3 regions of the Paenibacillus sp. GD4 genome follow, and region 3 is predicted to be linked to each of the others. Evidence: riboswitches for the same ligand, from Rfam matches in the RefSeq annotation. Region 3 holds a riboswitch; each other region holds the start of a gene.
What was found. A riboswitch is a leader RNA that binds a small molecule or an ion and turns the genes downstream of it on or off. The one in region 3 is predicted to bind cyclic di-GMP.
Positions count from the first base shown of each region.

Region 1 (10,090 bases), 400 kb from region 3:
GTAAGATGAGAAAATTGACGGCTGAAGAGAAAAACCATTATGATGAACTTGGTTATGTGGTCATTTCGAGTTTTTTTTCGCCAGACGAATTGAGTGAGATGAACAAAGAGCTTGACGAATGTGAAGAACCCGTCCAGAAGTCGGGGGAACACGAGGGATTTACTTATCAGCTGGCGATGCTGACAGACAAGACCAAGCAATTCGCCCAGGACGAGCGGATTTTGAACTTTATTGAGGATATCGTGAAACCGGGGATTTCCATCTTTTCCTCGAAGCTCTTAACTAAGCTTCCGCACAGCACGTCAGTTTGTCACTGGCATCAAGACGACGCCTATTATTCGGAAGTGGTGAAAAGCGATACGCGAATGTCGATATGGGTGCCGCTTCAGGATACCGATGAGCGAAACGGTTGTTTATGGGTCGTTCCAGAAAGCCACAAGCGAGGATTGCTGCCATATGCCGTGAAGGATCATGGCACTTGCCGGAGGGCGCTGGATGAGGAGCAGGTGGACTTGTCCAAAGCCGTACCGGTACCGATGAAGGCGGGCTCTATGCTTCTTTTTAACGCGCTGACATGGCATTCCTCAAAAGGCAACGAAACAGATCATGTTCGACGCGCGTTCATTGTTTCTTATCAGGAGGCGACGGTACCGATAGGGCGGGGGAAGCAGCACGTAATCCTGCGTTCTGCGCTCTGAGTATGCTCTTGATATACAAGGAGTGAATAGGTATTGATCAATGCGACTCAGTTGGCCGATTATCTCCATAGGTCGGTTTTCTCGATTACCTTTGCCGGAAACACGATCCTCAAGGCCGGTTCGTACCAAGCGCCATACGTTCATAAGATTCATTCCATTCACTTTATAGTAAGAGGTTCCGGCTTCTATGTGATGAATAACGTCAAGTATGCTTTGGAAGCAGGATCGGTCATGGTGTTCGTTCCCGATACGACCTTTGAGTGGTCGGTTTCAGATTCGGAGGACGTTGAAATTTACCATATCAGGTTCGATTATCGAGTTTGTTATAAGGATAAGCTGGAGTGGATCTCTGAGGCTCCGGACAACGGGCTCGCTCCCTTACGCGGCATGATGATGACGATACGGCCTGCCGAAGTCCGCAGATGGTTTGATAGAGTGTTTCAATTGTGGAAAACCTACGATCCTATCTCCCAATACCGCTGCAATCTGGCGTTTCGTGAGCTGTGGCTTTCCTTAATCGACAATATGTACGAACAACAGTACAGCAACAACGCTGATACAGTGATTCAATTTACTCTCAGGTATATCGACGATCATTATCAATCTCCGTTGACCATTGAACAGTTGGCCAAGACGGCAGGGCTCAGCACCGGTTATTACTCGCGGCAGTTCAAGCGGCTCACCGGTTTCGCTCCGAAGGATTATCTGATACGGTTGCGGGTTAGCAAAGCGAAGGAATTGTTGGGGAGCTCAGGCTTGGCTTTAACCGATATTTCAAAGTTAGTCGGATATGAGGACGAATTTTACTTCAGTCGTATTTTCAAGCGGATCACCGGAATGACTCCGTCGTCCTATGCTAGACAATCACAGAGGCCGTAGTATCGCTCGATTCATTGACAAAAGGCACGGGCCGTTTTTCCTACGGTACCGTGCCTTTGTACGTTTAAATTTTCGCAATCGATTCGGACAAGGCTTCCGCCATCTGGGCAAGCGATTGCGAGGTCGCCGAATTCTCCTCGACGCTGGCGGCGGTCTCTTCCGTTACGGCGGAGATGCTCTCTACCGAACGCAGCACATCGCCCGATTGAGCGGCTTGCTCCTCACAGGCAGCGGCAATTTCCACCACCTTGCTTGCGGTTTCGTTCAGCTTCGCAATAATGCGCTCGAAGGACTCTCCTGTCATCTGCGACAAGGCCACTCCCTCCTTCACGGCAAGAACACTCAGCTCGGTGTTGTGCTGCATCCCCTTGATGATTCCGGAAATTTGCTTCGTGGCTTCCCGGCTGCGTTCGGCCAGCTTACGCACCTCATCGGCGACAACGGCGAAGCCCCGGCCGTGTTCTCCCGCGCGGGCGGCCTCAATGGCGGCATTCAACGCCAGCAGATTCGTTTGGTCCGCAATTTCGTCAATAACCTCAATAATGTCACCGATGGTAGCGGAATCCTGCTCCAGCTTGGACATTTGACGGCTTACCTGATCCATGCCGGTAATCGAGTTGCGTACCGCTTCCCCGCCCTCCTTGGCAATGGAGACGGTTTGGCTGGAAAATTCGGCGGCCTGCTCCGCGTTCTCCGCCACTGAGTTGATTGCAATGGAGAGCTCCGTAATCAGCTCCGTCATGTGCTGTGCGGATTGGGATTGATCGTTGGCGCCGCTGGCAATCTCCTCGGTGCTGGCCGAAATCTGCTGTGCCGAAGCGGAAACATTCTGCGCGGAGGCCATTACGGTTCGGATCACAGAGCGCAAATTGTTCAGCATGATCCATCCGAAGGCTGCACTAATGGCCAAGCAAACGATGATGATAGTAATAATAATGGTTTGATTCAAGCTTTGCTTGGCTTCCAGTTCCTGAAGGGAGACGGCGATCTGATCATTCAGACTGTTAAGTGAATCGGCTATGATCGGATCCAGCTCCTTACGGGCCTCGCGCTCTTCGCCAAAATGAAGCTTCAGCGCTTCGGCCGGATTGCCTTGATTGTACGCGTCGAGAACTTTTTTGCTGGCGGCGGAGAAGTTAATGAAGTTTCGGCTGATTTTATCGATCGTCTGCTGCTCCTCAGGACCGAGCTCCTTCATTCTGCGAAGCGTTTGCAAATAACCGTCAATATCGGCGGTCTTCGCTTTCATTTCCGGCAGGTAGCTTGCATCACCTTGAAGGAGGAAGCCTCTCTCGTCATTGGATAAGCCCGTTAACCGAAATTGAATGGATTTCATGTGAAACCGGTACTCCTGCTTTTGCAAGAGGGCATCGTACATCTTCTGGTTGTGTTCGGTGTTAATGTAAAAATAAACCCCAATGAAAACAATCATGCTAAGCAGTGTTGCAAGAACAAGTAGAAGCTTCGTCTTCAGTCTCATGGATGTTGGCCTCCCGATTTTTGTATGACTGGGTATCAATGTAAATAAAAAAACCGCCAGGAAGCCGGTTTTCATGCAGCTTCGGTAGCCCGGCGATCGTAGTTAATGAAACCTTAGACCCGTAGCTTTGCGTCCCCGCCTTTCGAGGGGTTTGCCGTTGACGAAGAATATTCGATTTAGTAGAAAGGACCTAATCCCCCATAGTATAAAGTGTACTTTAGAAATTATCAACAAAAATCGACAAATTTCTCGTTGGTTGAGATAAATTCAGTAAAGCAAACGGATAAAAAAAGATATGTACTTTGGAAAAAACGCATCCTATAATGATAATGATAATTATTATCAATACAATACACCGAAGCAAACGCAGTCCGAACTGCATTGTCTGCATTAGCTGTGGTTAAGGAGGAAGCAACAATATGAAGGCTTTACGATGGATGGTCCTATTTGTACTGGCGTTGGCGGTTTCTGCCTGCGGAAGTACAGCGGCACCGGGAGGATCGGCGGGAACAGTCGTTAATCAGGCAGCTTCTCCGGAAGCGGGGAAATCGAAGGACCAGGGCGGGGCGAGTACAGCCGCAACAGGGGAAAAAATCATTAAGCATGCCATGGGAACGGCAACCTTAAAGAAAAAGCCGGAACGGGTGGTCGTTCTTTTCAACGGGATGACGGATATTTCGCTTCATCTGGGTGTGAAGCCTGTCGGCTCGGTAGAGTCGTGGGAAGAGAAGCCGTGGTACAACTATTTGCGGGCGCAGATGGACGGGGTGAAAAACCTCGGCGAGGAAACCCAGCCCAATGTAGAGGCCATTATCGCGCTCAAGCCGGATTTGATTATCGGAACGAAAAATCGCCATGAGAAGATTTATCCTCAGCTGGAGAGCATTGCCCCGACGATTATGACGGAAGAGATTTTCGATTGGAAGGCGAACCTGAAGATCGCAGCCGATGCGCTCTACAAGCAGGAGGAAGGCGCGAAGATTCTTAGCGAATGGGATCGCCGTGTGGCGGAGTTTAAACAGAAGGCGGGAGATAAGCTGGCCAAATCGGAGGTATCGATTGTCCGGTTCGAACGGGACGGCAGCGCGCGCTTCTATGCGACAGGGTTTGCCGGCACGATCTTCAAGGAGCTAGGATTGCCTCGTCCGAAGGCGCAAATGGTGGAAGGCAAGGCCGTGGTGAACCTCACCTCGAAGGAGCAGATGTCGCAGCTGGATGGGGACTACATATTCGATATTACCCGACTCAATGAGAATGAGCCGACGGTAGCCAAATCACAAAACGATTGGACCTCCCATCCTCTCTGGAAGAGCCTGAAGGGTGTCAAGAACGGGAAGTACTACAAGGTCGACACGATCACCTGGAACTTGGCCGGCGGGTCCATGGCGGCAAAGGCAATGCTGGATGACCTCTACCATTATTTTGAAATCAAGTAGTTCCTAGGGAGCGTTTCACCATGAATCTGATGCATTCGACTGTAGCGAAGGCCGGCGGTCTGCTGGCTCTCCTGCTGGTCCTGCTGCTGAGCTTTGTCTCCAGCATCCTTTTCGGTGCGACCCAATACGATTGGCATACCGCCTGGGCGTCCGTCTTTCACTACGATGAGAATGTCGCCGACCAAATCATTATCCGCACTACTCGTGTGCCGAGGGCTTGCATTGCCGCAGCCATAGGGGCCAGCCTTGCCATCGCGGGCACGCTGATGCAGACGCTGACACGCAATCCGCTCGCTTCGCCCAGTGTGCTAGGAGTGAATGCCGGGGCTACCTTCTTCGTCGTCCTTGCAGCCATCGCCTTCTCGATTTCATCCATGCAATGGCTGATGTGGATCTCCTTCATAGGAGCTGCCCTGGCAGCTGTGTTCGTTTACGTGCTGGGCTCAATGGGCAGAGACGGCTTGACTCCTCTCAAAATCGTACTCGCCGGCGCTGCCATGTCCGCCTTATTCGCATCGTTTACCCAAGCGATTCTGGTGCTGAACAAGCAAGGCCTCGGAACGGTGCTGTATTGGCTGACGGGAACGATTGCGGGCCGCTCTCCCGATATGATTATGGCCGTATTTCCTTATATGGCCGTGAGCTGGGCGGTCGCATGGTTCATTGCGAGAGATATGAATTTGCTCCTGATGGGCGAGGATACGGCGAAAGGCTTAGGACAAAGGACGATGTGGGTCAAGCTGACGGCCGGGATCATTATCGTCGTCCTTGCGGGCGGCTCCGTTTCGGTAGCGGGACCTATTGGTTTTATCGGGATTGTAATTCCGCATATTGCGCGTTATATCGGTGGAACGGATCATCGGTGGGTCATTCCGTATTGTGCCGTGCTCGGTGCGACCCTGCTTCTTCTGGCGGATGTGGTCGCAAGATTTATTATGATTCCCTCGGAAATGCCGGTAGGCGTGATGACGGCCGCGATCGGCGCCCCGTTTTTCATTTATATCGCGCGAAGGGGGCTGGCCAAAGCATGATGCAGCATGTTCCTGTTCGGTTCCGGCGTCGGGGAATTTCCTTTTTGCTTCATAAGCGAACGGTTGTGACAACCTTCGTTTTGCTGGCTGCTTGTATCCTCATTGCCGTGGTTAGCACAGGTATGGGGGAGATGTACATTTCTCCTGCCGATGTCATTCGAAGCGTGTTCGGCATGGGGGCCGAAGAGCATTCCATGGTCATCCAGAAGCTGCGGCTTCCCCGGATTGTCATTTCCCTGCTGGTTGGGAGCTCCTTGGCAGCGGCGGGCGCCATCCTGCAAGGGATCATCCGGAATCCGCTCTCGTCACCCGATATCATGGGCGTTACCGGAGGAGCCTCCGTTGCAGCGGTGTCCTTCCTGACGTTAACCGCCGGCGCGTTCAGCATTCGCTGGCTGCCGGTCAGCGCGATGCTAGGCGCGGGTGTTGTATCGGTCGTCTTGTATTTGCTTGCCTGGAAAAAAGGGGTTACCCCCATCCGGCTCATTCTGGTCGGAATCGGGATGTCGTCCCTGACGTCGGCTGCCACCACGATGATGATCGTCTTTAGCGAGAACAAGGATGTGAGCCAGGCGTACCTATGGCTGACAGGCTCGGTGTACGCCTCCAATTGGGAGAATGTCCTGACGGTGCTGCCTTGGACGATGATTCTGATTCCTCTCTCCTTCCTGATGGCCCGCCATGTGAACATCGGCCAGCTCGGGGATGACGTCGCGGCAAGCGCAGGAAGCCGGGTTGAACGAAACCGCTTGGTATTGCTGTTCATCAGTGTAGCCTTGGCGGGCTCGGCCGTGTCCGTAGCCGGAGGGATCGGGTTTGTCGGCTTGATAGCCCCGCATATGGCCCGCAAGCTGGTGGGCTCCAGCTTCGAGAGTGTGCTTCCCGTCTCCGCCTTGCTGGGCGGCGCGATTGTTATGCTGGCTGATCTGGCCGGGAGAACCTTCTTCCTTCCGCTCGATATTCCGGTAGGCGTATTTACCTCGGCTGTAGGCGCTCCCTTCTTTATCTATTTGCTGTACACCAAGCGCAATTCCAAATAGGAGAGATGACCATGCATTCCTTAGTGGCTAGAAATCTGCATTTGACCTATGGCAACGAAAGCATTATCGAACAGCTCGATCTGTCCATACCCAAGGGCAAGATTACCGTCTTGATCGGCTCCAACGGCTGCGGCAAATCGACGCTTCTTCGCTCGATGGCCCGTTTATTGAAGCCGTCCAAGGGAGAGGTCGTGCTGGACGGCAAGCAGATTGCGAAGATCCCCACCAAAGAGATCGCGAGGCGCTTGTCCATTTTGCCGCAGGGACCCATCGCTCCGGAAGGGTTAACCGTATTCCAGCTGGTGAAGCAGGGGAGGTATCCGTATCAGCACTGGCTAAAGCAGTGGACGGAGGAGGATGAGCGTCTTGTCCGGGAGGCACTGCGCGTGACCAAGACCGAGGCGCTGGCCGAAATGCCGGTGGATTCCTTGTCCGGCGGACAACGGCAGCGTGCGTGGATTGCGATGACCTTGGCTCAAGGGACGGATACGATCCTGCTGGACGAACCGACAACCTATCTTGATATGGCCCATCAAGTGGATATTTTGGATTTGCTGTTCGAATTGAATGAACGGGACCGGCGGACGATTGTCATGGTTCTTCATGATTTGAATCTTGCTTGCCGATACGCGCATCATCTTGTCGCTATCAAGGATAAAACCGTCTATGCGCAAGGCAAGCCGGAAGAGGTGATCCACCCGCAGCTGGTTCGGCATGTATTCGGGATGGAGTGCAGCATCGTGGAGGATCCCTACTTCGGTACGCCGCTCTGTATTCCGCAGGGGAAAGGCCGACGGGCCGAGCGGAAGTACGGTTCGATCCAAACCATCAAGGAGCCTAAGGAGGCGCAAAAAAGTGAGCTTATTAGCGTATAAACATGCCGGGACGATGGCGGAGCTGATCAAGAACAGAAGAACGATCCGCGATTTCAAGAGTGACCCTGTACCGACGGAGTTGATTGTGGAATTGCTGAATGTCGCGGTGTGGGCGCCCAACCACGGGAATAGGCAGCCTTGGCGTTTCCTGCTGTATAAGGGAGAAGGGCGGTCGATCCTGGCGGATGCCATGCTCCGGACCTATTCCGACGAAGAAAAGAAGAAGCACGGAGAGCCCAAGTGGAACTATTTCATGAATGTCCCCGCCCATCTTGTGGTGATTATGAAGGAGGATCCACGCCGGAAGCAGTGGGAGGAGGACTACTGCGCCGTCAGTGCGCTCATTCAAAATTTTCAGCTGGCGGCATGGGAGCAGCAGCTTGGCGTCGTATGGAAAACGAACCATTACAACTATGATCCCCAGTTCCAGGAAGCGGTGGGCTTGCAGCTGGAAGAGAAAATCATCGGCGTTCTGCACATCGGGTACCCTAGGTCCGTGCCGGACGTCCAGCCGCGCAGGAGTGCGGAGGAGCTTCTGACGATCATCGGCTGATGAACAGTCCCATAGAAGAAGGGGGGAGTTGCTATGCCAACCGTTTCCAACCAAGCATATTGCCTGCCGCTGCTCTCCTCCATAAGAAGAAGGCGATACCTGAAGGGATCAACCTTACTTGCCAAGCATATTCCTTGCGATATGCTTATTCTTGTTATCGGGGGCAAAGGCATGCTCTGCACGGGGCAGGAAGTGCTTCCCATCCATCCGGGGCGGTCTTTATTTTTCCCCCGAGGAACGGCAATAGAGGTCATACTTGAGTCTAGCCTAGTAGATGTATATATTATGACGGTGGTCCAAGTAGCGATTGCGAAGCGCAAGGGGCAATGGAGCTGTACGAACGGAGTGGAGCCTGACCTTTGGCCAACCGGCCAAATCGGGCAGCGATACGTGAAACCCCTGCTAGAGGAGATCGAGCAGCTGCATGAGCAATGCCGGACTCACCGGGGCAGCTCTTCCGAACGGCAGCTGAAATTTCAAGCCATCCTAGAAGCGATGCGGAAGGCTCGGCAGGAGTCGGACGGGAAGGACAAGGGGAATAGCGGGATCGAACAAAGCATCGTTTTCATGCACAAGCATTTCCATTCGAAAATAAAGCTGGAGACGCTGTCGGGCATTGCCGGCCTGACCCCCACCTCGTATTCGCGGAGCTTTAAGAAGGCGAAGGGAATCTCTCCGCTCGAATATGTGAACCGGCTTCGGATTCACTCCTCCAAGCAGCTGCTGCAGCAGCCGGAGGTCACGATTAAGGATGTATCCGCCGCACTGGGCTTCAGCAATGAGTTTTATTTCAGCCGATTGTTTAAAAATACGGTAGGCATTTCTCCCGTCCTGTTTATGAAACGAAGGCAGCTGAGAGTTGCCGCAGCCTCTTGCTTTCGGTATCAGGATTGCTTGCGATCCCTGGGGGTCTCCGCGCCGTTTGAATGGAATGCCTATCAGCTGATGGGCGCGGACGAAGAAGAACGGAGCCGGATGCTCCAAGCGCAGCTGGAAGCACTGCAAGGATACCGTCCGGAGCTCATTATTGCGGACTCCAGGCATTCGCCCTTCTATGAGCGGTTAAAGCAAATCGCTCCAACGGTGATCGTTGATCTGGCCTACGACTGGCGCTCGCACTATATGAGGCTGGCTGAGCTGGTCGGCAGGGAAGAAGAAGCCCGGCGAACGATCGGCCAGCTGGAGCTGAAGGCGAGCTATGCCCGCAAAATACTGGCCCATACGATGAGAGAGGTCCCGGTGTCTCTGATGCGGCTGTATAACGGAAGGATTCGCGTGCAGGGGATGGTGGATCACCCTGTTAGTCACCTGCTTTATACTGAGCTGGGATTACAGCCGGGAAGCTGTGTTCCGCTACATGAAAGAAACCGGGAATATTCTCTCGAAAGCCTGCCGCCGCTAGATTCGGGCTATTTATTCGTCTACAAGCATTCGCTGCAGGCGGAGGAAGCCGAGCAGGCGATGAGTGCGCTAGAGGGCTATCCGATTCGCTCGGTTCCGAACTGGGTCCGGATGAGCTGGTCGCCGGGCGGACAGCACCAAATCATCGATGAGCTGCTGGAATGGAGAGCGTGAACGGAATAAGGCACCAACCTGTCAGGCAGGCTGGTGTCTTATTTAATATATACGCTGCCGAAGGGCAGCACCTCCCGGAGCAGCCGTTTAAACCAGCCGTCGCCCGATAGACGGTCCTCCAGCTGACGGTCGCGGGAGCCCGATTGAACGAGCACGCTCCCCGTCCCGCGAATTTCCCACTGCACATTCATATGCTGGCTGGCGAGGGAGTTACCATAAACGGAGAGCTGAATGGACGCGTCCTCGGGGTAAGCGATAAGCGCGTTCTTATCGACGAAGAGCGGCTGGGACGGATCGAGCTTCATTACGGCGGCGTCACCCGCGGCTAGAATTCCGAGGGTGCCGGGACCGGAAAATTTCATACGGACCAGCTCTCGAGAGATCCAGGCTGTCTTCAGCTTCAGGATCTTGCTCTTCATGGACATCCCGTCCGTAAAGTAGATGACATGGCGAAAGTCGAACAGCAGGCTGCTGTCGGCGGGAAGCTCGTAAGAAATGAGAGAGTGTCCCGTAGGCAGCCCCA
Region 1 covers NZ_JAVCYK010000001.1:2,808,538-2,818,627, forward strand. Annotated here, with positions in the region: gene RAC89_RS13265 (phytanoyl-CoA dioxygenase family protein) at 6-698, shown strand; gene RAC89_RS13270 (AraC family transcriptional regulator) at 732-1,577, shown strand; gene RAC89_RS13275 (methyl-accepting chemotaxis protein) at 1,642-3,057, opposite strand; cyclic di-GMP riboswitch class I at 3,138-3,223, opposite strand; gene RAC89_RS13280 (ABC transporter substrate-binding protein) at 3,477-4,493, shown strand; gene RAC89_RS13285 (FecCD family ABC transporter permease) at 4,523-5,524, shown strand; gene RAC89_RS13290 (FecCD family ABC transporter permease) at 5,521-6,564, shown strand; gene RAC89_RS13295 (ABC transporter ATP-binding protein) at 6,576-7,439, shown strand; gene RAC89_RS13300 (nitroreductase family protein) at 7,420-7,992, shown strand; gene RAC89_RS13305 (helix-turn-helix domain-containing protein) at 8,026-9,567, shown strand; gene RAC89_RS13310 (AIM24 family protein) at 9,606-10,090, opposite strand, start outside.
Region 1: it holds a riboswitch for cyclic di-GMP, as region 3 does, so the genes downstream of both, RAC89_RS13275 (methyl-accepting chemotaxis protein) here and RAC89_RS11390 (GspE/PulE family protein) in region 3, are expected to answer to the same signal.

Region 2 (10,090 bases), on a different contig from region 3:
CTGCCGCCCCCTTCGGCGGCACGATGGCAATCGGCTCAATGTTCAGCTTCTCTACATACATTTTCTTCATTTCTTCCAGCGCCGCCGGTACGCTGCCTTCCGGCTTCTGGTTTAACGCACCGGAGTTTTGGTAAATATAGATTTTCGGAGCTTCCTTAGGGGTACCCGCGTTGGGTGTTTCCCCTGGGGCTCCCTTACTGGAATCGGCGCCCCCTGAGCAAGCGGCCAGCGTAGAAGCGGCTAACAAGGTAATGACGGATACGCTCGTTATTTTTTTACTCATTCCTGTTCCTCCCTTTTCGGTTCTACAACCTTTTTCTGCCTTTGAACGCTTGGTTCAAGGTAACCTTAGCACGCGTTGAAAGCGTTTTATATAATAAATATTTGTGTTTTCATACTACAATTTCTACATGTCATGATCGTAGTATGCCTTTATATGGCTCACTGTCCTTGTTTTCTTCCAGTCGGTATAGAGCTGTGTTCCGAGAAAACCGGAGGCCGCGCATAAGGCCAGTATCGAGGAGATTCTGTAAAGCGGAACGTATCCTAAATGACTGAAAATATAACCGCCGGCTATACCGCCGATAAGTCCTGCCAAACCCGCCCAGACAACCGTGAAGACGGATTGCCTTGTAGCCCGGAATTCGTCCGGCACCAGCTCCTGTATGTACGAGAGCGCCGTCAAAAGAAAGATGCCGTACGATAGCCCGTGCAGCAGCTGAATCAGAGCGATGCCGAACGGCTCCTGAATGGCGCTCATCAAATAAAAGCGAAGCGTGTAGAACAACGCCGCAAGCGAAAGCAGCAGCAGCGGTTTACATCGCCCCCCATACCTGCCCAGCAGGAAAAAGACCGGAATCTCACTAGCCGCCGCCAGAAGCCATGACCAGCCGATGAAGGTTTCCGGGGCGCCGAGCTCCTTCAGGTATAACGCGATAAACGAGTCGTTCACCCGATGCGCAATCGATACGCTGAGTACCAGAAACAGAAACCATAGGAAACGGACAGAGGTGAGTATAGGGAAAGCATGCGTAAACTCGACCTTCGGGCGCTTGCCTTTCTGTCCTCCAGCAAGAAAGCGAATAACAGCGTCATCACGACGATGGCAATGCATACCCCCTTGGCAGCGGGAATGCCGGACTCCTTCAGCAGAAGCCCGAACAGCATGGACGCCGAGGCAAACCCTAAGGAGCCCCACACCCGGTAGGAGGCGTAGCTTTTGCCGGTTTGCTTGGCAGTGAGCAGCGTCAAGCTGTCGCTCAAGGGGATGATCGGGCTTTGAAAAAAGCAGATACGATGCCGATCATCGGGCCGAGTGCGTACAGAATGCCGACTTCCAGACTGGAATACCCCAATGAGCTGTAATATAACGGCAAGAAAGAGACGATCATCGACATCGTCATGTAGAACGAAAACGTAAACGGCTTTAAAAACATGGATGCTCCCTCCCCTATCACCCGTACCTGACCGTAATGTGAAAAGAAAACCTAGCCGGTATTCGCATACCGCTAGGTTCTCATTCAAGAGCCGTACAACCTTTTGTATTCGCCGGGTGTCAGACCCATCAATTCCTTAAACACCTTGATAAAGTAGTAAGCGTTGCTGTACCCTACGTGCTTGCCGATTTCATTGATTTTCATGTCGCTTCCGGTCAACAGCTCCTTGCTCTTCTCGATCCGGATACGCTTTAAGTAATCTACGAACGGCTGGCCGGTGATTTGCTTGAAGAGCCTGCTGATGTAGGCCGGATTCAGATTCAGCTGCTCGGCTACCGAGTGCAGCGAGATATCGCTGCCGTACTCCCGCTCCATCATTTCCACTACCCGGGCGATGTGTGAATTTCCTTTAGTGTTCATTTCCCGCTCCAGATAATCGGTAATGAGCCGGATAATCCGGTGGAACCACCTGCAAATATCATCCAAGGAACCTTGCTCGAGAAGCTCCCGGTACGGATCCGTCCCGTTGCCGAAAACCGCCTTGGTATTAGCCCCAAGCTGGGCATAGCTGTTCATCATCGCTGTCAGCAGCTGAACGAAGATAGGCTGAATTTGATTATAATGCAGCTTGTGCTTATGTGCGTTCAGCTCGAATACCAGGTCTTCAAACGCTTGGAGCGCCTCGGACTCACGAGCTGTCTTGATGTAACCGAGCAGCACCTCTTCCTTGTCCTTGGGATAAACAAATTCGCTGCCGCCACCGCCGGTCACCATCAAATCTTCGATGGAAATAACGTAGCCCTTACCGTAAACAATCTGATATTTTAACGCTTCCTGCGCTTCCTCAAACGCTTGCGGCAGCTGCAGGATAGATGAGCAGGCTCTGCCGACCCCCATCGTACATTCGCTCTTTGCTTCCAGATTTACGATATCAAGCAGCCTTTGCCCGATACGATATACCTGTTGTTGATCCATGCCGCAGCGGTTTAAGACGATCGCCAGGGTATCCTTCCCGGAATCAACCAGAAAATACGGCGTCTCCAGGATTAAGCTATCCTTGATCGTATCGATCACCTTCATTTTGAACAGCTCGCCGGCAATCATATCCCGCTCCGGCTGCGGGTCCTCGCGATCACCCAACCAAAGAAGGAGCAGAGCCAGATCGCGGGTTTCGATGTCAAGGTCGAGATAAGCCCTCTTCTCCTCGATCTCCTCCAGCGTTAAGGAGTGGCGGTGAAGCAGCGTATATTTGAACTGCTCTTTGTAGAACGGCAGGCTTTCCTCCAGCTTTTCCTTGTAATAATCTCTTTCAGTAAGCGTTGACTGTACAAAGCTGCCGATCATATGGATCTCGTCCGCTTCCTCCGCCCTGCGCTCCGTCGTCCCGTGGATCAAAGCCTGCAAATAGGAGATCGGCCTATAAAGACTTCTTGAGGATAAATAGGCGAAGGTGAGGGAAAGCAGAAGCAGCAGGATCGCCGAAACGACTATCGTTTGTGTAATTGACGAGGTGCTTTCCGATAACGCTTCCATATCGGAGATGTTGATAAACGTCCAACCCAACAACGGGGATGTTGAATAGCTGACCAGCATCTGCCGATCGTCCAGCTTGGTTCGATACGAGCCCGTCTTCCCGACAACCGGTTCGTCTCCGGGCAGAATCGTCCGCAAAGGCTGATGCATATTGGCAGACAGGCTGTGAAACAATACGTTGCCCGTAGAGGACACGACGAAAATATCGTCCTGCTCATTCAGCTTGCTTAAAATTTTTTTGTAAATCAGCGCCGCATCCAAATTAATAATAAACGCATTGTTCGCTTTGGTTGATTTATAAATAATGGACAACAGACTTTTTTCCCCCGGGTGATACTGCCTGGCAATTCTCGTATCCATATAAACCGCGTTCTCGGACGATTCCTTCAGCGCCTCTACCCACGCTGTATCATAGAAGTTATCCAGCGTGAACTGCCGGTTGGAGCCGTCATTTTCCGAGGTGATGACAAGGTTGTTGCTGCTGTCGTAAAAATAAACGGAATCCACGAACTCGTTAGATAGCTTGAACGAGTTGATCAAAGAGATGGCATTTTTTTTATTCTCCAAATACCAATACAAATCGGGTAAATCTTCCTTCTGAATCTCCCCCCTCAGCCCCTCGTAATAGGCGCCGCTAGGGAATTTCTCGAATTCCTGGAACCATTGATTCATGGCAAGCAGATTCGAGTTTTCCTTAATCCGGTTCAGCACAATTTCCATGGAATTGATCGTCTGATTCAAATACTGCAGCTTGTTTCTTCCCGTTTCCTCTTCGAACGTATGAGAAACCTTGTAATAAGCGACGACATCGGAAATCAGGTTGGGTATGACCGCAATGAGAGCGATCGTCAGAATCAAACGGATGAAAAATTTGCGGCGTTTGATTTTGCCGAGCAACGCAAACCACTTCACTTTCTTGAACACGGAATGGTCTCCCCCTTTGGGCCGAACTCATAAAGCGCTTCCATTTTCGATTATACCGAATGCCGCCGCATAATTCTATTTCTTCTACTAAATGGGTTGAGGAGCGGCTACTTGGCGGCAGCACCGCTGCTTCTGAGGACTTCGCTCTGCCTATAGAAGGCTTCGATACGGGAACGCTCCTCCGCCGTAAATTGCTTAAGCGGTTGTCGAACGGTCGGTGTCGCGAGAACCCCTTGAAGATAGAGCATATACTTTTCATAAGCGATCACGTCGAATTGAATCATATGGGCGATCACGGCATTGGCCTCGGCCTGCAGCTTTTGCAAGGTGTTCATGTCCGGCCTTCCCTCAGAACAAATGAACTCGTACATGGTTGTGAACAAGCGGGGCATCATGTTGTACGTGCTCCCGATGGCGCCGTCCGAACCGGAGTAAGCGCCCCCGATATACACCTCATCATGTCCGTTATAGATCAGGAAGTCGTCGCCGCAGCGCGAGCGGATCTGCTGCATCTCGAACAGATTGAGCGAGGTGAATTTGACCCCGACACATTTCGGATGACGGCTCAGCTGCTCATAGAAATCCAAGGACAGGCTGACTCCCGTTGCCCCGGGGAAGTGATACACGAGCATCGGCACATCGACCGTATCCATAATGGCCTCATAATGCTCACGAATCTCTTTCATAGTAACTTTATAGTAAAATGGGACCACCGCGGACACGGCGTCTACTTCCTGAAGCTCCGCATGCTTTGCCAGCCGGATCGACTCCCTAGTGCTGATGCAGCCGATATGGGCAATGATCGTCACACGACCCTTAGCCGCCTTAACGACCGCCTCCAGCACCTGCTGTCTTTCTTCGCTTGTCAGAATAAAGCCTTCTCCTGTGCTGCCTCCAACGTAGAAGCCTCGAATGCCTTGACTGATCTGGTGTTCGACCAAACGGTCCAGAGAGGCATAGTCGATCTCTCCGTTCTCCTGCATAGGCGTCACCAAAGCGGTAAAGATGCCGCGAAACGCGTCGCGGTTTATTAGCTTCTTCATAAAAGTTCATCCTCTCCCTTATTCACAACAGAATTGATGCAGCTGATGTACATAGTTTACCTTTAGGGAGTCCTGAGCATATTTCATTTTTTTATAAAAGCTTTCATTTTTTTATCGAATCCATCCTGTATAATAAAAGCTGATCTTAAGGAGTGAGGTGAGAAGCCGCCATGTATCCGCAATATATGTTCGAATTTCCCAACATTGATACGGACTTTCCATTTCATATGAAGAAAAAAAAGTACACCTCGGTTGCCTCGCATCGGCATGATTTCATTGAATTCTCCTTTGTTATAGAGGGAAAAGGAACGGAACGCATCAATGGCACCGAGCACGAGCTGCTTCCCGGGACTATGGTCTTACTGCTGCCGTACCAGATTCATGAATATTGGGCTAACCGGGACCATCCGCTTGTCATGTTCATTTGCAATTTCGATATGAAGCTGCTGACTGCGGGACCGGAAGCCGCATGGGGCGTAAAGGATCTTCTGCTCGGTCAACATGGCAGCCAGCCTGCGCATGCACAATTGCAGGGCACCGATTACGAAAAAGGCTGGAACCTATGGAAGAAGCTCTATCAGGAGCACGAATCGACGCTCCCGTGGCGTCCTGTCATGCTCCGAGCCCTTCTCCTTGAGGCGCTGTCCTTGTTCGTGCGCAGCAGCGGAATCGTCCCGTCGGCGGCAGTCCGTCAACCTTCCTCCGTCAATACGAAAGGAATCTGGCCGGTCGTACAGTACGTGTATGAGCACTATTTGGACCCTTTATCCTTGACGTCCTTGTCCGAACGCTTCGGCGTCCATCCGTCCCAGCTCAGCACACTGTTCGGTGAAGCCTACGGCATCCATTTCGTCGATCTGCTGCATGAGCTGCGCGTACGGCATGCTTGCAGCCTGTTGATATCCTCCGAGCTGCCGATTTCACAGGTCGCCTATGAATCCGGCTTCTCCTCATTTTCCACCTTCTCCCGCGCGTTCCTGCGCATACGCGGCATGACGCCAAGACAGTACCGGGAGCGGCAGCTGAAAGGCATCGCAGGATTGCATTAAGCCGTCACGTTACAAGGCAATCGTCTACAATGGAAATAACCGCTCCCTATTTCAGAGAGCGGTTATTCTTACGCTAATATCATACGGTGTACTGAGTTATCACGGAACGCAGCTTCTGAGAGATACGTGCCAGTTCGTCGGAGGAAGCGGAAATTTCTTGCATCGAAGCAAGCTGCTGCTGCGAGGAGGATGACACCTGCAAGGCATGATCGGCGGCGTTGCGGGAGGTTGTCACCATCTCTGCCATCGAAGCGGTCACCTGCTCCGTACCGGCGGACATCTCCTGCGCGGCTGCGGATACCTCCTGGATCTGATCGGACACCTGCTGTACGGAAGCAACGATCCGCTCAAGCATACTGCCGGCTTGCCCGATGACCTGTTTGCCCAGCTCAACCTCCTCCACACCGGACATAATCCGTGTGACGGCTCCGCCGGTTTGCTTCTGTATCTCCCGAATCACCTCGGTAATTTGTCCCGCCGATTGCTTCGTCTGTTCTGCCAGCTTCTTGACCTCGGAAGCTACGACCATAAAGCCGGCGCCGTGTTCCCCTGCCCGCGCCGCTTCGATGGAAGCGTTCAAGGCAAGTAAATTCGTCTGAACCGCGATTTCGGAGATGACGCCGATGATCGAATCGATTTCCTCGGAATGTTTACCCAGCTGCTGTACAACGGCGGCGGATTCCCCTACCGTAGCATGAATCTTGTTCATTTGCCCAATCGCCTGCTGCAAAGCTTCGTTACCGCTTATCGCCTGCTCACCGGCTGTCGCTGCGGCTTCCGCTACCGTAGAGGAGGTTTCAGCGATTCGCTGAATCCCCTGCGCCATCTCCTCCATGGCTACGGAGGTTTCCTCAGCCCCCTTCAGCTGCGTGTGGGTTCCGGCGGCTACTTGCTGGGTTGCTTCCGTAATTTGATTGCTTGCCTGGGTAGATGCGTGTGCATTGCGTGTCAGCATCTCCGCCGACTCAGCTACCTGCTCGGACGCCTGCTGACCGGCAAGAATCGTTTCCCTAAACGTATCCGCCATCCGATTGAAGGCATTTGCAACAATGGCAAGCTCATCCCTTGACTCCAATCGGACACGGAACGTCAGGTTCCCTTCAGCTATTTCCGATGCCGAGGCTTCCAAAGCACCGACCGCTCTTTGAACGGAGACATAGAACGAAATAAACAAGTAGATGACACCGAGCAGCACCAGCAGAGCTACCGTAACAAGAATTGTCTTATGCATATTCGCTTCATCGATTCTTGTCTGGAGCAAGCTCTTCAAAACTTCCATTTGGGTTTCATATTGCTTATACGTTAGCTCCACTGACCCGCTTAGGCTGGCGTATGTATCTTTCGGCTTCATGGTGAAAGAAGCATCCAGCAAAGTAACCCGATTGACGAATTCCAGCAGCTTTGACGTTTCCGCGGCATTGTTATTATAAGCTTCCTTCAGTTTCGATCCTGCTTGCTCGTGGATGTCCGCCGTAATAATCAGGTTCGAATTGATGGTCTCCAGCGTTGTTTTGATTTGCTCAGACAAAGTTGTAAGAGTCTGCTGTGTAGCGATGCCGGATGATCTTGCAGCCGTGAAGGATATCGCCAAAGCTCTGGCGCGGCCGACGCGGTCCGCCAGCAGTGGCATTTGCTTAAGCGCCGAATCCATCAAGTAGTAGCTTCCTATTTCGCCGTCAATAACGAGACCGGAGGAATTCGTGATATGCGTCATCAGAGAACGAATGTCCGTTAGAATGGAGCCGTGCTGATCAAGGCTTTGCTGAGGAGAAAGATCCGTCCCCTTGTTCTTGAGCTCGTTCCACTTTTTCAGGATAGCGCTCCATCGCTCCGTTGTTTTGAAATCCTCGCCCATTTCGCCGTTGAGCTGTTCTATGGACACTATAGCTTGCTGAATGGCTTCCTCGGTTTTTGGCACGTTTTCTTGTAAAGAGGCATCTCCAAGAATGATGCCGCTAAAGAGCGCGCGCCGCGTATCCATAGCGATCAGCAGGTCTTTAAGACTATCCGCATAGGTAACGCCTCGCAGCTCCTCTTTGATATGGGATGATGCGGTTGACGCATTGGAGTATTGCAGAAACGTTAGAACCAATAGCGGAACGATAACAAGAAGACCGATGACGATAAATTTGTTAACATACTTCAATCGGTTCATGATCCATTCGCCCGGTGCGAAAAATACCCTTACTTTCTGTGCAATGCCTTGGGATGTCCTGTTGGTTGCCATGCTGTCATTTCCCTCCGTCATGAAAAATAAAAAAAGGAAACCGCGTGTTTCGGTCTCCTTTAATGCAAGAGGCTTGAAACATTCGGCAGCTGGCTGGCATGAAGGGTTCCCCCTTTGTAGCCCCTATAGCTTTGCGGCCAACGCTTTCGCGAAGTGTGCCTGTATCGTGTCTTTTTACCTAAGGTCGATTCTTATTATATACTCATGCGGTAGGAAATTGGTAGGGGGTCTGTTAAACTTTTTTACAATTTCGACATAACACGACCGGCGTGGGTTCAACCTACTTTCGAGAGCCGTTAACCACAACGTTCATAGCAGCGGCATACTCCCCGAATGTAGCTGTAATGCTTGAAGTGCCTGCAAGATGAGCCTTAACCTGTCCGTGGGCGTTAACCGATGCAACCGAACCGTCGCCATGGGCAAACTTCACTTTCTCCGGAGCTTCTTTCCGCGAGCCGTCTTTATACTGCAAGTAAGCTGTTACAGTGGTTTCCTCGCCGGGCTCGGCTTTCCAGTCAGCAGGACTCAAGACCATGCCAACAATCGTATTCCATTCGAAATAAACACGGTAAGTCGTAAGGTGCACCCCGTCCTCCGCCGTGACGACAATTGTGGCAGCACCGGGAACTCCTTCCGCCTGCGATACGGCAATAGAGGCTTTAGCATCTGCAGCATCAGCTGTAATCGGCAGTGCGCTGCTTGTGCCTTCCGGCAAATATACGGTATATTCCAGAAGCTCGGCCGCGAAGCCCGCCAGGGGGGCGCCTTCTAATTGTATAGCGGCAAGCCGGGAGTTGTTGCTCATCACATATACTGTAGATGACGCGCTAATGCCGTCCAAGGTCGCCGTAATTTCAGCCGCACCGGGGTTCAGCGGTGTGACGATACCCGCCGGGCTCACGGTCAGCACTGACGAATCGGATACCGTGTATTTCACATGGCTCGTGACGTTACTAGTAAATCCGCCGGAATAGCTGCCGGTAACCTTCAGAGGGTACTGCTCCCCGATCACCGCCTTCCCATCGGTCTGGTCCACTGTAACTGCTGCAGCTGCCTTTTCAGGTACAGGTTGCTGACGATCGGTAAATGGTCGGAGGCTTGCGTCTGAATGACGCGGGCGTTCTCACGTTCACCGAGCATGACGTCGCTGGAGGCCAAGATATAGTCAATCGTGGCCGACGGGTTGACCGAATCAATGGTAAACGCATTCGGCTGGTCTGCGAACTGGTTCTGAAGCTCTTTGGTGAACTTGCTCATTTCCGGAGCATACGGCCTCGCGTTAAAATCGCCTACAAGGATTTTGGGGCCGCTTCGTTTCGCCATAATAGCTAATATTTCATCCGCCTGGGTATTCCGCTGAATGGCATCCAGTCCCAAGTGGGTGGAATAGAAGCTCAGCTGAACCCCTTGAACGTCAATCGTCGTCTCGAGTACCCCACGCTGCTCCTGACCATAGCTCGTAAGCCAATAATTCTGGTTCTGCACAATGGGGTATTTGCTCAGAACGGCAGTGCCGTATTGGCTTCTCGGCTGCCCCGGCTCTGACGGCGGACGGTCCAGATTGGCCCCATACGCGAACTGCATGCCAAGCAAGTCGGACAATCGTTGGATCGTATCTTCGTTATTGCTGCGGCTCGAATAATAACGGTCCACCTCCTGCAGGCCGACAATGTCCGCACCCGACTGCCTGATGACATCGGCTATTCTATCCAGATTGTAATTATCGGACGGGTCAGCACCGTGATGAATGTTATAGGACATTATTTTTATAGGAAAATGCACGTCTGTTTTCTCCTCTGCGAAGTGAATTCGATATTCTTTGGCGGTCAATCCGTCATCTGCAGTGCCGATCACATAGACGATTCCGGGCACGACGGA
Region 2 covers NZ_JAVCYK010000002.1:289,605-299,694, reverse strand. Annotated here, with positions in the region: gene RAC89_RS24610 (extracellular solute-binding protein) at 1-283, opposite strand, end outside; gene RAC89_RS24605 (MFS transporter) at 407-1,018, opposite strand; gene RAC89_RS24600 (MFS transporter) at 949-1,263, opposite strand; gene RAC89_RS24595 (hypothetical protein) at 1,260-1,436, opposite strand; gene RAC89_RS24590 (helix-turn-helix domain-containing protein) at 1,521-3,893, opposite strand; gene RAC89_RS24585 (N-acetylneuraminate lyase) at 4,001-4,936, opposite strand; gene RAC89_RS24580 (AraC family transcriptional regulator) at 5,164-5,985, shown strand; gene RAC89_RS24575 (methyl-accepting chemotaxis protein) at 6,065-8,212, opposite strand; cyclic di-GMP riboswitch class I at 8,294-8,382, opposite strand; gene RAC89_RS24570 (Ig-like domain-containing protein) at 8,493-9,248, opposite strand; gene RAC89_RS24565 (endonuclease/exonuclease/phosphatase family protein) at 9,221-10,090, opposite strand, start outside.
Region 2: it holds a riboswitch for cyclic di-GMP, as region 3 does, so the genes downstream of both, RAC89_RS24575 (methyl-accepting chemotaxis protein) here and RAC89_RS11390 (GspE/PulE family protein) in region 3, are expected to answer to the same signal.

Region 3 (10,090 bases):
CCTGCTCGGATAAGCCGATCCGGGCGGTTGTAATATACAGCTCGTCATCATTGTCGCCGCCGAACGTGCAGGAGGTGACACGGGCGACCGGCAGCCTGATTTGACCAATGCGCTCGCCCGTCGCCGGGTTCCATCGGGATACCTGCCAGCCGTCCCACTGCGCGACCCAAAGCATGCCTTCGGCATCGACGGTCATACCGTCGGGGAAGCCCTCTCCTTCCGGAATCGTGAACAACGTGCGGCCGTTCGAAATTGCTCCTGTGGAGAGCTCGAAGTCGAAGGCGCTAACCTTGCGGGTAGGGGAGTCAATGTAGTACATGATCCGGTCATCGGGGCTCCAACCAAGTCCATTGGAGGTAGTGACGCCGGAGATTTTCTTGTGCAGTGTACCGTCCGGCTCCAAGCAATAGAGCGACCCCCGGGGCGCTTCCTCTTTCATATCCATCGTCCCTGCCCAGAATCGGCCGGCGCTGTCGCATTTACCGTCGTTGAAGCGGTTGCCCGGCTGATCCTGCTCCGGATCGACGAGAAATCGGAGCTGCTCGGTTTCCAAGTCCAGTAAGTGAAGACCGTTCTGCATGGCCAGCACCAGGCCGCCCTCTCTACGAGGCACCGCAGCACCTACCAGTTGTTCCAGCTGAATCGTACGATTGCTGCGAAGCTTCGGGTCATAGAGGTGCACCCTTTTGCCGATAATGTCTACCCAATATAGTAAGCCTTGCCGATGGTCCCATACCGGGCCTTCGCCAAGCGTCGCTTGTTCGTCATGGAGAAGTTCAAGTCCAGGCTCTGCTATCACAATCGCTACCTCCTCAGATTCGTTCCATTCCTTACCATTGTAGCATAGGCCTTCTGCCTTGTGGCAATGAAAAAAGACTCGGGACGCCCTGATGTACTAAGGACGACCGGAGTCTTTCGGTTACTCTTTCATCGGCTCGATGGCGCTCAAGTCATTCTCATCGTTTGCCAGCTGTTCGGCTGCCAATTGAACGGCCTCCGAATTGCCTTGATCGAGTGCCTGGCTTACAGCCTTCTCGGCCCGATCCACAGCGGCATCCGCTTGGCGAAGCATCTGACGGGATGGATGCGACTGTGCCTGCGTTACGGCATTATGCGCTGTATCTACAGAATTTTGAGCCTGCGAGATGGGATTCTGCGACTGAAGACTGGAATCTTGAGTAGTCATGGCGGCTCCACGCCCTCCTTCCTTGATAAGGATCGAAGTTAATGTGGGGTAAAACCAGCCATTTTATGCGGCTATTCCAAGATGCGCTTCACCTTCACGATTCGATTCGTCCAATTGCTGTCCAATTCGGTTACCGTGACGCCGATCCCTACACGGAAGGTATGCAGCATCAAATTGTCTCCTAGGTACATGGATACGTGGCCTATCTGCTCGATGCCGGATTTATTTTTCCGCTGTGGTGTCGTGAAGAAGATCAGATCGCCCTTGCGAAGCTCCGATAGCTTGATGTCGCTGCCTATGCGGCTTTGCTGGCGGGAATCCCGGGGTAAAGTATAGCCCTCCTGCGCAAATATATGCTTCAGGAAAGACGAGCAGTCGAACGTCGCGGTTTGCTTCGTGGAAGCTCCGAATTCGTAAGGTGCTCCTAGGTAGCGGAGGCCCTCCGCAATGATCGCATCCGCCTTCTGCTCCCACGCCGGACGATCCGCTGCACGCCGGTAAGCTGCGGCAGAGGCCGGAATAAAGCCTGTCTGTCCGTCCATAGAGATCTGCAGCCAATCTGCGTTCTCCTCTTTCGTTACGCTGACGTGAGTGCCTGCGGGAATGATCCCGAGCTTCGCCGCAGCCGCGTCGGGCTTAGCCAGCCACATGGCAGCCTTCGTAAGTGTGGCCGGGTTTGGAATATACGAGACACTTTTCGCGTTGCTGACAGGGATATCCGAGATCGGGTCATCTTCGCCGGCAGCCGCATTTGCGATGGTTGCCGTCTTGGTGGCGTCGTTCCATGTGACCTGGTAGCCTAGCGTTTCAGCAAGCAGCCGGATCGGTATGTAGGTTGTGCCTTTATAGTTCAAGCTGGCGGGAAGCTTCTCCGCGCCGTCCTTATAACCTTCCGTAGATTCGAAGGTGCGGTCGTTTACCTTCCAACTAAAGGGGACTACGTTCACCTGCAGCTGCAGAAGCTCAGCGGCCATGGAGAAAGGCGCGATAAGTGAGGCGGCAACAACGCCTGCGGTAATCGTAACGGGGAGCAGCCAATGTTTTTTTGCGCGAGTACGAGTCATGTTGAATTGAGCCTCCTGTTGAATGGACCCGGACGGGCAATTCGCGATCCAGCTAACCCGGGCCGGTCATCCTGATGCTATAAGGTTCGCAAGGGAGGCTTGGTTTGGAGGGAGGGTCTTTGAAAGGGAGCCGAGTGCTGGGGAGAATTGGGGTTTGGCGATCTCGTTTGAACCTTATCCCCATGGCTCAGAACACGGTCAGTAACACATTTTAAATAATTGGAAAATCACAGTTGAAATAAGAACATACGTTTGGTAAAATAGGAACGAAGGGGGCAAAGAACGGTATGGATTTCAACGTTAGGTTGACGGAAGCCCATCTGTTTCCTACAGGGACAGAGGACGCATGTGTTACTATGTTGTTTCAATGGAAATGGCCTGACGGCTATTGCTGCCCTCGCTGTGCCCATCCCCATTGTTATGTGACGACTACGCGCAGGCTCCCCCTGTTTGAATGCCGTCTGTGCCGCCATCAAGCCTCCCTACTGACAGGTTCCGTCTTTGAAGGAAGCAAAACCGACCTTACCAAATGGTTCACTGCACTAGCTCTGGTTGCCTCCGACATGGGGACTTCGGCCCTACGACTGAGCCAGATCATCTGTGTAACCTACAAAACAGCCTGGACCATGCTGCAAAAAATTCGCTATGCCATTGGCTCCGCTGACATGGAGAACCTCCTGCTGGGCATTGTGCAAGTAAATGCGGCTGTTTATAACCGGCCTTTGAACGCTTCGTTTCAGGCTTCCCCCTCAGAGCATCCTTTCTTTGTCGGAACCGGAAGCAATTCAACCGCACCTGATGGCGCTGACTATGTCAAAATGAAGCTGATTTCCAAGAAGCATATTCAGAATCGAATCGTTCACCGTGATGCGATCAAGGCCTTCACACAGAATGAAATCAGCTCCGCAGCCACGGCAACCTACGTAACCCAAAGGTATAGCTCCGCCAGGCTTGTCCCGCTGCTTCAGCTGGCCGGTCGTGCAAGTCGATGGATGAACCGGACCTTCAAGGGCCTCGGTCGCAAGCATCTGCAGGTCTATCTTGACGAATTTTGTTATCGAATCAACCATTCCAGGGATGGAGCTGTGTTGTCTTCGTTAACACACCTGTGCATGAACATGCCTCGTTATACCTACAGGCAGCTGATTAGCTTCTGTTCCTGAGCATCCCCCCATCTTTAGAACGGAGGAGGCATTAAACTCCGTGCACCATGGGGAAATTCGTGGTCAGAGAATGAGCGGAAGGGGAATTCTGGAATCCCCATCGGGTTCTTAACGGCCGCTTACTGAGCCATAGGGATAAGGGTCAAAAGCGGCGGTCTACCGCATGACAAAGCATCATCACCGTTCCCTTAGAACAGATCCAGCTGCCTCGGACCCAAGCCTTCGTAGTCAATATCCATGAGCTGCATAAGCTCCTTGGCGTTGCCGGCAGCATGACCGCCGGAATTGTTATTGAAGATGACGGCAATGCGAGCCGTCTGACGCTGCAGCTGCACAAGGCGGTCTGCCCATTCGGCGAGCTCCGTCTCACTGTAATGGTAAAGATATCGCACATCGCGCCAATCGGTTTGGCCGGTGCTATTCCACCCGGCGACGTTGCGCCCATGGAAACGCACGACCGTCAGGTCCGGGTGCGTGACCTCCAGCACGGTCGGCACGCTGCCTTCGCCGGCCTGCGGCTCATCGCAGATGCTGTGCGCCCACCCCTCCTTCCTCATGAAGGAGAGGGTGCGCTCCCGCAGCTGCGGCGCAAACCAGCTGCGGTGGCGGAACTCCAGCGCCACCGGCAGCCCCTCCATCGCTGCACGCGCATAGCGCAGCGACTCCACGTTCTCGCGGGTACAGTCGAACCAGGGCGGGTACTGGAACAGTACCGCCAGCAGCTTACCCGCGTGAGCCAGCGGCGCGATCGAGTCGCGGAACGCGCGGAACAGCTCGCTGCGGCTCGGGGGGGCCGCAGCGGGAGAAGGCCGCACCCCGCGGCGGTGCGGATCCACCGGCTTCAGCGCCGCCAGCGCGCGGCGCACCATCTCCGGCCCCCGCTGGTGGCCGGTTAACCCCTGGTAAGCCTTGACTACGAAGCGGAAGCCCGGCGGCGTTTCCTCAGCCCACCGGGCGAAGGTCTCGGGGGACTGGATCGCATAGAAGGAGCTGTCCACCTCGACCACTGGAAAATGCCCGCTGTACGCCCGGAGCTTATCCCTGCCGGTCACGCCCGTATCCGCATAGAGCGAATCGTGGTCGCCCCATCCGGCAAGTCCGATCAGGACCTGCTCTGCGGCTCTGCCGATTGCCCATGTGTCTTTTTCTCCTTTTTCTTCCACCCTTTCATCCCCTCCCGATTCTCGCTTCATCGTCCGATAGTTCTCTTCCTCGCTATAGTACGCCATAAGCCCGTGTCTGGCGCTGATGCATCACATGGTTCCAGCGCCGTCAGCAGCTCATCCGCGCCGCCCGGCTTCTCGACCTTCAGGCGTGCTTGAAAGCCATATCTTATGCACCATCGTATCCAACGCCCGCCAAGCCTGTCAACGGCTCCCAAACAAAAACCGTTAAAAACAAAAATCACCCCTATTTGGAGTGATTTGGATTGTTTTGCCTACAGCTTGATCTCTAACAGCTCATATTCGATAATCCCGGACGGCGCCGGAACGCTGATTTTACTACCGACTGACTTACCCATTAGCTCCTTGCCCAGGGGACTTTCGTACGAGATCTTGTTGCTCTCCACATCCGCTTCGGCCGGACCTACTAACTGGTACTCCACCTTCTCGTCAAACTCCACATCATGGAGAACCACCTTGCAGCCCACTTGTACCGTCGAAAGATCATTGGCTCCGGCTTCCACAACGCGGGCTTTCTTAAGCATGTTCTCCAGCGTCTTGATACGAGTTTCCAAGAACGCCTGCTCGTCCTTCGCCGAATGATATTCACTGTTTTCCCTCAAATCACCGTAGCTGATGGCTACCTTAAGGCGCTCGGCCAGCTCTTTACGCTTTACGGTTTTGAGCTCCTCAAGCTCGGCCTCCAAATTCGCAAGCCCCTCTTTGGTCAAAATAACATCTTCGCTAAACATGGTTCATCTCCTATAATCATACTCCTGCCATTGTACCACTACTTTCTTCTTTGCCCAAATCCTAGGCTGAAACCGTTGATCTGTGGTTACACTGAAAAGAGAGGAAAGGAATGAGACTGCACTTATGAAGCTTACTAAACGATATTTATCCAGGGACTTGGTGACGAAGCCCTCTTACGATAAGGAAATGCTTCGAGAAGTATGGGGGGATTATTGGGGGGCATCGAATGAGATCGGCCGCATAGGCAAAATTCTGATGCATCGTCCGGGCCGGGAAGTGCTGCATCTGCACCGCCATGTGGCAGAAATCGAAGCCGGCCCTGTATTCAACGAAGAGGTAAAGGGCAACACACCTAGTGACTACCGACAAGAAGAGCTCCCTGCTCTGGAACGGCTGCAAACACAATATGACGGCTTGACTCAAGCGTTGAAGAAGGAGGGGATCGAAGTCCTGTCACTGGACGAAGCCTCCGATGGACTCCCGGAGCGAATGTTCACGAGGGACCTTGCTATGGTAATACCCGGAGGTGTTATCCTGTCCCGTCCAGCCCTTCATTTGCGCTATGGGGAGACACCGCTGGCTGCCCGGACATTCGCAGGGCTGGGAATTCCAATCCTAGGCATGGTTCAGGGAACGGGCCTTGCAGAGGGCGGCAGCTTTATGATGCTGGATCCGGCCACTGCGCTGATCGGCCGGTCCGAACGGGTTAACCCTGCGGGGATTGAGCAAATCCGGTTCATTTTATCCTTGCAGCAAATTCGCCTCCTAGTCATCGATTTGCCCTCAACGATCATCCATCTGGACGAAGCCTTTATGCCGATCGATCATCACAAGGCTCTCGTGAACACGGCGCTGCTGCCGTTTTGGTTCCTCGATGAGCTGCACCAGCGCGACATCGAGCTGCTGCATGTAGATCCCAAGGATCCTCCCCTAACGATCAATGCCCTGACCCTCGAACCTGGAAGGGTCTTATTCTCCAGCAGCGGAGCTCGTACGATGGACCTGCTTGCTAAACATGGGATTGATGTCATTCCCGTAGAGGTCGATGAAATCTATAAGCTGGGGGGCGGAATTCACTGCGTCACCTTACCCTTAACCCGGAGTTTATGTTAAAAGCAATCGGCTCCCATAAGGAAAAAAGTCCCTCCTGGGGGGACTGTATTCCTTGTTTGAAAGGTCGCCATGACCCTCTTCAGGCCTATGATGGTATCGGTTACAATTGATTCTCCCTCCTCATATCGATTAGTACGGGCTTTGGTACAATGGATAGTAAGTGAAATTTGACGATGTGTGTAGGAAGCCAAGACAAGGAACAAAGGCAAACCCGTACGAAAGTCGGGGACGCAAAGCCACGGGTCTACCCCATCCCCAGGGATGGCAGGACAGCCGGGTTGCTCGGAGGTGCTTGGCTTTTTTGCGTTCATTTCTAGAGAGAGGAGATCCCTATGCGACTTGGCGAGCTTCTAATCATGAACGGGCTGATTACGAAGGAAACGTTGGAGCAGACCCTTCTGCAGCAGGCGACCACGCCCCGAAAGCTGGGTGAGCTGCTAACCTTAAACGGCTCTATCACAGAACGGCAGCTGGTAGAAGCGCTCGAATTCCAGCTCGGCGTCCCCGTAGTCAATATGGAGGAGGCTCAGTTCGACGAGCAAACCCTGCAGCTGATCCCAGGGACGTTAGCCCGTAAGCACGGGGTCATGCCGCTGGAGGTCAAAGGGAGAAAACTAAGGGTGGTCATGCTGGACCCCCTGAATCAGGAGGCCCTTAAGGACATCCAAATGACAACCGGCTTGCTGGTACAGCCCTGTCTTGCGACAAGAACGGAAATCGAGCAAGCCGTTCTTCGGCACTACGGTATGCAGGATGCGACGGATCTCTGGGAGCAATTGCTGGAGGAGGCCGTTCGGCAAACGGCTTGCGGTATTTACCTGGAGCCTCAGAATGAGGGTGCTTGGGTCCGATTCAAAATCGACCGTTCGATGCGAACCCATACAACGCTGCCCTCTAAACTGCAGCTTGGGCTGACGGAACGGATGAAGAACGCCTTTGCGCTCGACCCTTCGGAGCGTAAGCTCCCTCAGGAAGGATCGCTGCGGGTCCATGTAGCGGACAGGACGGTCGATCTGCGTCTCTCCACTCTGCCGACCACCGCGGGGGAGAGCCTTTTCGTCAGTGTAACCGATGCTTCGGAAGCAATCCGCAAGCTCTCCGAACTATCGCTCAGCGAGCCGAACCTTCATAAATTGGAAAAATCGATTCGACGGCCCTCCGGACTGATATTAGTTTCAGGGCCTTGGGGCAGCGGCAAAACGACAACGCTGTACACGCTGATGGAGGAGCTGAACAAAGAAACGCTCCGATGCGCATCGGTCGAGGAACGTGTACTGCGCAGGCTGGACGGCGTTCAGCAGGTGGAAGTGAAGGATGAAGTCGGCCTCACAGCCCCTCTGGCTCTCCGCTCCGTGCTGAGGCAGGAGCCGAACGCCATCCTCATCGATGATCTTTCTTCACCGGGCATGCTGCAGATGGCGCTCCGCGCCGCAGCTGGGGGAAAGCTGATTATAGGGAGTGTCCTCGGCAGCAGTGCCGCAGAGACCCTTCAGCACTTGCTGGATAGAGGAACGGATCCCTACTTAGCGGCTTCCTCCCTGCATTGTGTCGTTTCCCAGCGTATGGTACGCAGAGTATGCAAGCAATGCGCCCAATCGGTTCCGGTCACGGATGAGGAGGCCGCCCAATTCGAAAGCCATGGGCTGCTTCATCCGGAGGACGGCAAGGCAAGCAAGGGGCTGATCGGAAACTTCCGCTCCTTCGTATCCGCCCAGATCAGCGGCAAGCCTACGGTCATCCGGGGCAGCGGCTGCAGCTTATGCCAGCAGACCGGCTATAGGGGGTATGTTCCTCTTCAAGAGGTGGTGACGTCAGAGGAAGGACTACGAAGCTGGATGTTATCGAGGCGCCAACCGGAGGAACTGAAGCAGCAGCTGGAGCAGAGTGGTTCGAAGTCCCTGCTTTATGACGGTCTCATGAAGGCACGCAGCGGCATTACGACAGTGGATGAAGTGCTGCGTGAAATCAGCAGCGGTTGAGGCACAGAATTTGCAGTGAAAACACAAAGGAGGCCACGGAATATGTCCTATCGGGTGCTGGTGGTAGACGATACGAACTTTATGCGAAGAATGGTTGCCGATTGCTTAAGACAGTCCGGATATGAGGTCGTAGGTGAGGCAAGCAACGGCCGTGAGGCCGTTAAGCTCTATGAAGAGCTCATTCCGGATTTTGTCATGATGGACTTGACCATGCCGGAGATGAACGGCGTCGATGCGATTAAGGAAATCCTAAAGCTCGATTCCACAGCGGTTATTTTGATCTGCTCGGCAAGCAACCAGCAGGATCTGATCTTCGACGCACTGGATGCCGGGGCTAAAGGCTATGTGATGAAGCCGTTCAACCCGGAGCGGCTGAAGGAGATCATTCGCAAGTACGCGATGCCGCATCTTAAGCCGCTGGCGTCCGAGGAGGAGTCGGACAGCCATGCTGCTATCGCTGCGACGGTGGAGACAACGCCGGAAGTGCAAGCGCAGGCTATGACTGAGGCCCTGGCTGTGGAAGCCTCGGAAGCTGCCGAACCCGTAGCGACCCCTCAGGCAGAGACCTCCGCGTCGGAGCTGGCGGAGGCGCCTAGCTGTGCGGAGGAGAGTAGGCACACCCCGACGCTGGAAGCGGTAAGCCATGCAGCTGACGGTTTGAAAGTCATTAACTTATTCAAAGGGAGTGGCGTCGTGAAGAGCTTTACCAGCAGTTACCTGTGCAATTGGCAGGAGGAGGCGCAGGGAGAAACTTCGAATTACATTGCCATTTGCACCGAAAGCGAGAACAAGATCGTCATCGAAATGTCCGGCGAAGGAAAGGAAAAACAAATCGTTCACTTCTCGCTCGACGGCTTCCGGCAGCTCAGCAGCTGGCTTGATATCCACACAGGGATCAGCAAGGTGGCTGCAGCCAAGGAAATGGCGCAATAGCACTCCCACCAAACGACCTGAATTCAATTCAAGGTCGTTTTTTTATTCATCCAGGAATATATTTACAAAACAAAACACTTCATGTTATCATTTACGTAGTTACGTAACTACGTATTTCAATAATTTGATGAGGTGATGTATCTTGGCTACCGCCAGAGATTACGGAGCAGAGCTGGATTTACTAAAATTCCAGTTGGATGATCTTCGTCAGCTTGTCACCAAGCTTGTAGGATCCTCCCCTTCCAAAAGGATTCAGGAAGGTTTTGAGCAGAGGGATTCGGCTCTCGGAAGCATCCGGGCAGAGGAGGACGGGGCGGGGACTATTTATTATTCTGGCCATATCCGCGATGAAGAGCGAAGCTACCGCTGGGACCCCCAAGAGAGGCAGATTCGTCAGCTTCTGGAGCTCGACGGGGAGAAAGCCGCCAAAGTGCTCGCTGCTATTAGTCACAAGCAGCGGCTTGATATTCTCAAGTCCGTCATGGTTCAGCCTCTAAGCGGGTCAGAGCTGGTGGAGCGTCTGCAGATGGGTACGACGGGGCAGCTTTACCACCATATGAAAGCATTGCTCGGAGCCGGGCTTTTGGTGCAGGAGGACCGCGGCGGCAAGTACTCTCTACCTCCTCATCGCTCCCTGCCCCTGCTTCTGCTGTTGGCGGCAACGTCCGACTTGCTTGATACGAGCGATTATATCGACATGCTGGAAACCAGAAACCACGTCGCCTCCTACATAGGG
Region 3 covers NZ_JAVCYK010000001.1:2,412,538-2,422,627, forward strand. Annotated here, with positions in the region: gene RAC89_RS11355 (SMP-30/gluconolactonase/LRE family protein) at 1-799, opposite strand, end outside; gene RAC89_RS11360 (hypothetical protein) at 920-1,186, opposite strand; gene RAC89_RS11365 (NlpC/P60 family protein) at 1,258-2,250, opposite strand; gene RAC89_RS11370 (IS1595 family transposase) at 2,538-3,413, shown strand; gene RAC89_RS11375 (DUF72 domain-containing protein) at 3,602-4,576, opposite strand; gene greA (transcription elongation factor GreA) at 4,852-5,328, opposite strand; gene RAC89_RS11385 (dimethylarginine dimethylaminohydrolase family protein) at 5,453-6,442, shown strand; cyclic di-GMP riboswitch class I at 6,637-6,728, shown strand; gene RAC89_RS11390 (GspE/PulE family protein) at 6,775-8,421, shown strand; gene RAC89_RS31650 (response regulator) at 8,464-9,354, shown strand; gene RAC89_RS11400 (ATP-binding protein) at 9,497-10,090, shown strand, end outside.